DNA from 3 places in the Rhizobium sp. NZLR1 genome. Region 3 is predicted to be linked to each of the others. Evidence: riboswitches for the same ligand, from Rfam matches in the RefSeq annotation. Region 3 holds a riboswitch; each other region holds the start of a gene.
What was found. Region 3 has a riboswitch for cobalamin ahead of J3O30_RS18310 (CbtB domain-containing protein). Riboswitches for the same ligand answer to the same signal wherever they lie in the genome.
Positions count from the first base shown of each region.

Region 1: it holds a riboswitch for cobalamin, as region 3 does, so the genes downstream of both, J3O30_RS14180 (ABC transporter substrate-binding protein) here and J3O30_RS18310 (CbtB domain-containing protein) in region 3, are expected to answer to the same signal.
Region 2: it holds a riboswitch for cobalamin, as region 3 does, so the genes downstream of both, nrdH (glutaredoxin-like protein NrdH) here and J3O30_RS18310 (CbtB domain-containing protein) in region 3, are expected to answer to the same signal.

Region 1 is NZ_CP071632.1:2,836,649-2,839,851, reverse strand. It holds gene blh (bifunctional sulfur transferase/dioxygenase Blh) at 1-896, shown strand, start outside; cobalamin riboswitch at 1,152-1,408, shown strand; gene J3O30_RS14180 (ABC transporter substrate-binding protein) at 1,582-2,598, shown strand; gene J3O30_RS14175 (iron ABC transporter permease) at 2,604-3,203, shown strand, end outside.
Region 2 is NZ_CP071632.1:4,060,585-4,063,787, forward strand. It holds gene nrdE (class 1b ribonucleoside-diphosphate reductase subunit alpha) at 1-913, opposite strand, end outside; gene nrdI (class Ib ribonucleoside-diphosphate reductase assembly flavoprotein NrdI) at 892-1,296, opposite strand; gene nrdH (glutaredoxin-like protein NrdH) at 1,310-1,531, opposite strand; cobalamin riboswitch at 1,801-2,026, opposite strand; gene J3O30_RS19980 (heavy metal translocating P-type ATPase) at 2,355-3,203, opposite strand, start outside.
Region 3 is NZ_CP071632.1:3,706,581-3,709,783, reverse strand. It holds gene J3O30_RS18315 (histidine phosphatase family protein) at 374-928, opposite strand; adenosylcobalamin (AdoCbl) riboswitch at 1,006-1,148, shown strand; gene J3O30_RS18310 (CbtB domain-containing protein) at 1,162-1,371, shown strand; gene J3O30_RS18305 (CbtA family protein) at 1,385-2,131, shown strand; gene J3O30_RS18300 (hypothetical protein) at 2,183-2,815, shown strand; gene J3O30_RS18295 (sulfite oxidase-like oxidoreductase) at 2,800-3,203, opposite strand, start outside.

The DNA of each region.
Region 1 (3,203 bases), 870 kb from region 3:
ATCTTGCCGGCGCACGCCGCTGGCTGGAAAAGCGGGCTGGGCAGGCGGCTGGTGTGAAGGCTTTCTTCGAGCCCCGCAGCTGCAGCGTGCAATATGTCGTTTCAGACCCGGTGACAAAACGCTGTGCCATCATCGACCCGGTGCTCGATTTCGACGAGATGTCGGGCGCGACGGGAACGGCGAATGCCGACGCCATCCTCGCTCATATTGACAGCGAGGGGCTGACGGTCGCGTGGATCCTCGACACGCATCCGCATGCCGATCATTTCTCCGCCGCGCATTACCTCAAGAGAAAGACCGGCGCGCCGACGGCGATCGGCGCCCATGTCACCGACGTCCAGGTGCTCTGGAAGGAGATCTACAACTTGCCGGCACTCGAAACCGACGGCTCGCAGTGGGACCGGCTGTTTGCCGATGGCGACACCTTCGAGATCGGTGGGCTTGAAGCCCGTGTGATGTTTTCGCCCGGCCATACGCTTGCTTCGGTGACCTATCTGATCGGCGATGCCGCCTTCGTGCACGACACCGTATTTACGCCGGATTCCGGCACGGCGCGCACGGATTTCCCCGGCGGCAGCGCCAGCGCCCTCTGGCACTCGATCCAGGTCATCCTGTCGCTGCCCGATGAGACCCGGCTCTTTTCCGGCCACGACTATCAGCCCGGCGGACGCCACGCGCGCTGGGAAAGCAAGGTGGCCGCCCAGAAAAACGGTAACCCGCATATATCAGGCATCGACGAGGCCGGCTTTGTGGCGCTGCGCCAGGCGCGCGACCGCACGCTGCCGAAGCCGAAACTGATGTTGCACGCGCTACAGGTGAATATTCGGGGAGGCAGATTGCCGGAGCCGGAGGGAAATGGGCGGCGGTATCTGAAGATACCGCTGGATGCGTTGTAGCAAGAAGTAGCGTGCGGCGTGCTTCGAGGTTTCGCCCTCTCGGGCTGCGCACATCAGCATCAGGGACGTTGGCGGATGCCGCGCTCACGACAGCGGGAACGGGAGAAAGCGGCGCCAACGCTCAAGAGAGCCTCATCCTGAGGAGGCGAGGATGCAGGTATTACACCGGCCAACAGGCCCCCTACGTTCCGTCTCTATTTTTCACCCGCACGAACCCAATCCTCCGCAATAGGCATTGACGTCTTGCGGGCAGGCGACGTAACTGGGGGCGACGGTTCCCTGAAGATGACTCCAAGGGGATTAATAGGGAACACGGTAAGGACGACCCAGCAGGGACCGAGACCGTGGCTGCCCCCGCAACTGTATGCGGATTGTCGATCATCTCAGGTGTGGCCAGCGACTGGCCATCTCTGAAGGGCTTATAGCCCTGCCACTGCGAGATATCGCGGGAAGGCGGATGAACCGACGGATATCCGCAAGCCAGGAGACCTGCCGTCAATCACGATCCAATCAACCGGGCGGGGATGCCCGGACAAGGAACAGACATGATTGACCTTCTGAACCTTCGCCGAATTTCGGCATGCATCCGTCTCGATTGGGCCTCCTGCGGTTAGCGCACGTATCACCGTGCCTTCGGCCGCGGGTGCGGCATAACCATGCTTTTTCTCTTCAATCGAGGTTTTTCATGCGCCAGATTCTCGCCACCATGACATTTGCCTTCGGGCTGATCGGCCTTGCGGCACCGAGCCTTGCCGCCACCCAATATCCTTTGACCATCACCAATTGCGGTCAGCAGGTGACGTTCCAGAAGGCGCCGTCGAAGATCGTTTCGATCGGCCAGGGCATGACTGAAATTCTCTTCTCGCTCGACCTTGCCGAGAAGATTGCTGGTACGGCCGTCTGGGTCGGTCCCGTCCTGCCGCAATATGCCGAGGCTAACAGCAAGATAAAGCGTCTCGCCGACAATGATCCGAGCTTCGAATCCGTTGTTGGGCGGGAGCCCGACCTGGTGGCGGCCGAGTTCGAATGGCATGTCGGCGCGCAGGGCTCCGTCGGCAAGCGGGAGCAGTTCCAGGATCTCGGGATCAATACCTATCTCGCGCCGGCCGATTGCGTCGCCAAGGTCAACACCGATGGCGGCGACGGTGTGCGCAAGGAGCTGTTCACGATGGAGCTGGTCTACCGTGAGATCGCCGAGCTCTCGGAGATCTTCGACGTGAAGGAGCGCGGCGATGCGCTGATTTCCAAGTTGAAGAAGCGCGAGGCGGATGCCGTCGCGTCGATATCAGGCGCATCGGGCAAGAACCTGCCCATCGTCTTCTGGTTCTCCAGCAAGCAAGTCAATGGCGATGCTTTCATCGCTGGCAAGAACAGCGCGCCTGCCTATATCCTGAAGGCGATCGGCGCCAGGAATGTCGTGACAACCGAAGAGGAATGGCCGCTGGTTGGCTGGGAAACCATTTCTCAGGCGAACCCGGCGGTTATCGTGTTGGCGACCATGGACCGGCGCCGCTACGCCGCCGACGATCCGAAGGTCAAGATCGATTTTCTCGAGAACGACCCGGTGACCAAGGAGCTTGACGCGGTCAAGAACGAGCACTTCGTGATGATGGACGCGCAATCGATGAACCCGACGATCCGTACGATCGACGGCATCGAGACCTTGGCGAACGGCATCAAGTCCTTCGGTCTCTCGCAGTGAAGGCAATGTCGGTCAGACAACACGGATGGTGGGCGCTTGGCGCGCTCACCATTTCTGCCTTTCTGCTTCTCGGGCTGATGATCAGTCTCGCTGTTTCGATCGGGGAGATCGCGATCCCGCTAGCGACCACGGCGGAGGCGGTGTCGAACCGGCTGTTCGGCACGGATTTCGAGCTCAGCCGCATCCACCAGGGCATCGTCTGGGATTATCGGCTGAGCCGGGCGCTGGTTGCGGCCAGCGCCGGCGCGTCGCTCTCGCTCTGTGGCGCCGTGCTGCAGGCGCTGCTGCGCAATCCGCTGGCCGAACCCTACGTGCTCGGCATCTCTGCCGGCGCCTCGACGGGAGCGGTCTGCGTGATGATCCTCGGCTTCGGCTACGGTGTTTTCGGCCTGTCGAGCGGCGCCTTCATCGGCGCGGTCATCGCCTTTCTGCTGATCGGCTTCCTTGCGACGGGTGCGGGGGGAACCGGCGAGCGCATCATCCTTTGCGGCGTCGCCGGCTCGCAGCTCTTCAATGCGCTGACCTCCTACATAGTGACGACATCGGCGAATGCCGAGCAGGCGCGCGGCATCCTGTTCTGGCTTCTGGGGTCGCTCAGCGGCGTG
Region 2 (3,203 bases), 350 kb from region 3:
TCTTGATGCGGATCTTCTCGTCGGCATTTTCGCGCTTGGTGTCGAGAAAACGCATGATATCGGGGTGATGGGCGTTGAGATAGACCGCGCCCGCGCCCTGGCGCGCGCCCAGTTGATTGGCATAGGAGAAGCTGTCTTCGAGCAGCTTCATCACCGGAATGATGCCCGACGACTGGTTTTCGATCTGTTTGATCGGCGCGCCGGCCTCGCGGATGTTCGTCAAGGACAGCGCCACGCCGCCGCCGCGCTTCGACAGCTGCAGCGCCGAATTGATCGACCGGCCGATCGATTCCATATTGTCCTCGACGCGCAGCAGGAAGCAGGAGACGAGCTCGCCGCGCTGTTTCTTGCCGGCATTAAGGAAGGTCGGCGTCGCCGGCTGGAAACGGCCGGAAATGATCTCCTCGACCACGTCGCGGGCAAGTGCCTCGTGCCCACGCGCCAAGGCCAGCGCCACCATGCAGATACGATCTTCGTAGCGTTCGAGATAACGCTTTCCGTCGAAGGTCTTCAGCGTATAGCTGGTGTAATATTTGAAGGCGCCGAGGAAGGTCGGAAAGCGGAACTTCTTGGCATAGGCCTGGTCGAACAGGTCACGCACGAAATTGAAGGAATACTGGTCGAGAACCTCCTGCTCATAATAACCCTCGGTCACGAGGTAATCGAGCTTTTCCCGGAGATTGTGAAAGAACACCGTGTTCTGGTTCACATGCTGCAAAAAATACTGCTTCGCCGCCATGCGGTCCTTGTCGAGCTGGATCCTCCCCTCGTCGTCATAGAGGTTCAACATCGCGTTCAGCGCGTGGTAGTCGAGCGCTTCCGCCGCTTTCAAAGGGCGTTCGCCGGCGGGATGAGCAAAAGTGTTATGCGGTTTTGCGCCCGCATCCCGCGTCAGAGTTGTTCCCGTGTCCAAAATCGTTCCATTCCGTGTTTAACGTTGGCGACATCCGCTTCGGTGCCCAGCAGCTCGAACCTATAGAGGTACGGCACTTGGCATTTCTGTGAGATCACGTCGCCGGCGAGCCCATATGTCTCGCCGAAATTGCTGTTGCCCGCAGCGATCACGCCGCGGATGTGTCCTCGGCTCTCCGCATCGTTGAGGAAACGGATAACCTGCTTGGGAACGGCCCCCTTGCCCCCGTCGCCACTGTAGGTCGGCACAACAAGCACAAAGGGTTCACGGATACGGAATGCGTCTGCGGCACCTGTTGGAATGCGCGCCGCGCACATTCCAAGCTTGGCGACGAACCGATGGGTATTCTCGGACCGGCTGGAATAATAGACGATCAGCCCCATCGTTCGGCCTCGATCAGGAGAGCGCGCTGATCATGTCGGGACGGAAGCCGGCCCAATGCTGCTCGCCGGCGATGACGACGGGCGCCTGCATGTAGCCAAGGCTGCGGACGCGATCGAGCGCTTCGGCATCCTCGGAGATATCGACGATGTCATAAGCGACGCCCAGGCGGTCGAGGGCGCGGTAAGTGGCGGTACATTGGACGCAGGCCGGTTTGCTGTAGACGGTAATGGTCATGATATTCCTCGTGACGACGCGATTGGGACGCAGGGCATCGATCGGAAATCTCGCGATATCCGTCGAAACATTCTCTGATGGTTTGAACGATGCGGCCTGTTCAGCCGCCGGGCGTGATCCGCCCTCTGCTTAGCGCGGGTTGCGGCCTGAACTGAGATACTGACATGACTTCACCCCGAAGTGGCTCATGCGGAGGATCGAGCGGCCTTGCGAAACGCGACGCGGCTATCATCCGCAGCCATGCAACGCGACCTTCCGGACTCCCCGCCCGTGGACGTTTTGTTCGAGGCAGGTCTCCTGGCTCACGGGTCAAAGCATCCTGCCCAGCCTTCCCGGAGCATTATGCTCCAGTGGCCTGAAATCGGACAGTTGCTCGCCGCTTACAGTTGCGGGGGCAGCTCCGGCATAGCCGCGCCATAATGGCGCAACGCACCGTATTCCCGTCTTAGCCTGCGATTCTCACGAATCGAAGGAACCTCGAACACTAGATATGGTACGCGAATCCAAATTCGCGTCAATGGATGGTTTGTGCATTGCGTTACGGCAGGTTTGAAATCACTGCATTCCTGTGAAAAACAGGGATAACGAAAGCTTAAGGAAAACAGGCGGTGGACAAGGCTCGAACGAAGAGAGCCGGTCTATGGCCGCTCTCAGTTTGATGACAAACCTCCCTCTCCGCCTCATCCTCGGCCTTGTGCCGCGGATCTACTGCCTATCGACCGGAGGCAGATGCCCGGGACAAGCCCGAGCATGACGAAAGAGGGGTTGGCGTCCGTTGTCAGCGGTCTACGGTGACGAGCGCCGCAAGGACGTTATCGGATGTTTACATCCTTACTCGAAGCAATCGCAGCGCGTTGATCGTCACCAGCACCGTGGCGCCGGTATCGGCGAGGATCGCCGGCCAGAGGCCGGTGATGCCGGCAATCGTCGTCACCAGGAACACCGCTTTCAGGCCGAGCGCGATGGTAATATTCTGCAGGATATTGCGCATCGTGCGTTTGGACAATTCGATCATCCTTGCCACGTCGCCGACGCGCCCGTGCAGCACGGCGGCATCCGCGGTCTCCAGCGCCACGTCGGTGCCGCCGCCCATGGCAATGCCGATATCGGCTGCGGCCAGCGCCGGCGCGTCGTTGATGCCGTCGCCGACCTTGGCGACGACGAAGCCCTCGCGCTTCAATTCGACGACGACCCGCTGCTTGTCCTCAGGCATCATCTCGCCGCGCCAGTCGATGCCGAGCATGCCGGCAACGGCTGCCGCCGTCCGCTTGTTGTCGCCTGTCAGCATCATCGCCTTGACGCCGGCTGATTTGAGCGTGGCAAGCCCGGCCTGCGCGTCCTCGCGCGGTTCGTCGCGCATGGCGATCAGCCCGGCCGCAACATTGTTGACCAGCAGCACCGAGACGCTCTTGCCCTCGTCGTTCAGGTCAGTGATGCGTGCCTCCTGTTCAGCACCGAGTGCGCCGCGTTCGCGGGCAGCGGGCGGCGACAAAAGATCCAGCGCCTCGCCGCCGGCTTTGCCGCTGACCCCCTTTCCCGGCAGCGCCTCCAGTTCGAAGGCCGGCGGCATGGGAACGCCGTCCGCCTTGGCGCGGTTGAGGATCGCCAGCGCCAGGGGATGGCTGGAGCCCTGCTCCAGCACCGCCGCGCGCGACAAGACTTGCGCCTCGCT
Region 3 (3,203 bases):
AGAGGGGCAGCCTATGGCTGTGCCGTGGAGGGACTGAGGGCGCTTTCGCGGAACCGGGTAAAACGCTGAGCGCGATCGTCGTCGTGGTTGCAGACCGGCAGGCGGGGGAAAGAACGAAGGCGAGCGTGCCGTGGCACCGCTCGCCCTTTTCGTGCTTCAGGCGGTAACGATCAGCAGCGGTACGCTGACGATGAGACCGACCAGAACCGCAATTGTGGCGACACGCACCAAACGCAGGCGCCGCGTGCGCTCCCCACTCCAGTCATATGTCATGTCTTCCATCTCCTTGGGACAAGGAAGTAGTCCCGGTAGAACCGGGTTCAATAGAGATGACGCGATTTGCTTGTGTAAGGCTGGATAAAATGAGGGATCGCTAATGCTGGAATCGCAGAGACCAGCGCCGTCCATTGCTGGTCATGCGAACAATGCCAAGCGGCTCGACGTCGACGAGCCAGAAGGAGGAGAGCGGCGCCTGAAGTACGTACGCGATCGCCGCTCGGATGACGGCCGCGTGGCTGACGGCGATCACATGGCCGCCGAGAGCGGATTCATTGTCCATCCAACCGCCGACACGTGTTCTGAGATCAACAAGGCTCTCGCCCCCGTGCGGAGCCGCTTCAGGATCGCACATCCAGGCCATGAGGTTCTCCGGCTCTTCTGCCTCGATCGCGGCGATCGACCTGCCGGCCCAGCGCCTGTGATCGCAGTCGCGAAGCGCCTGATCTATCCGGGCGTCGAGGCCGAGGGCTTCGGCCGTCTGGCGGGCGCGCAAAGCCGGGCTGGTGACAATACGATCGGCGCGGGGCAGGGCGGTCATCCTGGCCGCTTCTTCCGCGGCCTTGTTGTCCAGCGGTTCATCGAGCGGGAACAGGGCCTTGCGGCTCGCTGCCGTCGCGCCGTGGCAGATCCAGATAAGACGCGTATTCACGGTCGTTGCGATCTCCGGATAGCGGTGGGAACAGCCCTTCGCCGCTTCATGAAGTTTCGTTGACAGGCTCTTCGGCCTGCAGATATAACCGTGCTGTTGCGGGTTTGGAAGCCGGTGTAAATCCGGCACGGTCGCGCCGCTGTGACCAGCGTGTCGAAGGTTCTTCGCGCTGGAAGTCAGACCCTGCCGCATAAGCACTCTTTCGACTGAACGCGTCATTCCCGGAGGAATACATGTCTGACACCACTTTTGCGCCCGTCGCGGCACCGGCGCCAATCCCGGTAGGAGAAATCCTGCCTTGGGCGATCTTCGGCGGCCTGTTGATGCTGATCGCCATCTATTTCGTCGGCACCGAGGAAGGCGCGATGGCGCTGTTCAACGGCATGTATGTGCACGAATTCGTGCATGACGGCCGTCATCTCCTCGGCTTTCCCTGCCACTAAGGGGGATCCTGACATGGTCGGAAATCTTCTACTTCGCGGCATGCTCGCGGGGTTGATCGCTGGCATTCTGGTTTTTGCTTTCGCGCATATCTTCGGCGAGCCGCTGGTCGATGCGGCGATCGCCTTCGAGGAGGCGAGCGCCCAGGCGGCGGGCGAAGCTGCCGAACCTGAGATCGTCAGCCGTGCCACGCAGGCCGGTCTTGGCCTCTTCACCGGCGTCATGGCCTACAGCATTGCCGTCGGCGGGCTTTTCGCGCTCGCTTTCGCTTTCGTGCACGGCCGCATCAGCAGGCTTTCGGCACGCGGCACCTCGGCGGTCATCGCCCTTGCCGCCTTCGTGGCGATCGTCGTCGTTCCCGGCATCAAGTATCCGGCCAATCCGCCGGCGGTCGGCAATCCCGATACGATCGGCGTCAGGACCGAGCTGTTCTTCCTGATGATCGTCGTCTCGATCGCTGCTTTGATTGCCGCGGTGGCGCTGTCGCGGCGCCTTTCCGAGCGTTTCGGTCTGTGGAACGGGGCGATCATCGCCGGCATCACCTATCTCGTCTTCATGGGCCTGGTGCTCTATTTGCTGCCGTCGATCAACGAAGTGCCGGAGAAGTTCTCGGCGATGGTGCTCTGGCGTTTCCGCACGACCTCGCTCGGCATGCAGGTGATCCTCTGGGCAACGCTCGGTCTTGGCTTCGGAGCGCTGGCGGAAAAGCTGCTTGCCGTGAAGGGCGGGCAGCGGGCTCGACCGGCACCGGCATTTCACTGAACGCATCGAGGGGCGCCGCCTTGCCGGCGCCCTCAAGTTTTTCGAGCGAGTATGAAAAGCAGCAAAACCATATCGATTCTGTCGACGGCGTTTGCCGCCGCCGCTTGGTTTTGTGCGGTTGGCGAAAACGCGCTTGCCCATAGCCGCAGCGTCGGCGGCAGCGATACCGGCCTCGATATCCCGGAAATCTCGCATGGCGAGATGGCGGTGATTTCAGACTACCGCGGCGAAATTATCGGGTTGGCGTCACGCGCGACTGATACAAACGAGCTGTTCCGGCGCGTTCTGAACTATGCCGAAATCCAATATTCCTATTGTCTCTGGGGGCGGATGCCGGGCAGCGTGAGCGACGAGGAGAGCCCGTTCAACGAATGTGCTCATGCTTATCTCGCGGCGGCCAAGGCGGTATTGCTTGAGATGCGTGAGATGCCGCGGGAGGCCGTTGCGGCTAATGAAATCATTTCCGCGGTCGATGCCGACATGGTGCGGCGCAGCCTGGCGCTCATCACTTGCAGGTTCAGCGGCGAGGCCTTCAACACAGCCGATGTCGTCAAGCCGCGCTGGAGCAAAGTGCCGTTTCATCCCGCCAGCATGGCGTCGCTGACGGGGCTCGCCGCTCTGTTCGCCCTTGTGACGTTTGCGCTGGGCCGCTTTCTGCGGCCGAAGGCTCAATCGTCGGAATAGCGCTGCTCGCGCCACGGATCGCCATAGATGTGGTAACCGTTCTTTTCCCAAAAGCCGGCCTGGTCGGCGGGCATCAGCTCGATGCGGCGCAGCCATTTGGCGCTTTTCCAGAAATAGAGATGCGGTACGACGAGGCGCATCGGGCCGCCGTGATCCGGCGTCAGCGGCAGGCATTCCCACGATGTCGCAAGGATCGCATCCTCGGCGGCGAAATCGGCAAGCGGCAGGTTGGTGGTATAGCCGTCATAACTCGTCAGCATGACGTAACCGGCTTCGGGCTTTGGCATGGCGCGATCGAGCAGATCGCGGGTCGAAACGCCTTTCCATTTGTTGTCGTAGCGCGACCAGGTGGTGACGCAGTGGATATCGCTGACCTTGGTGCTCTGCT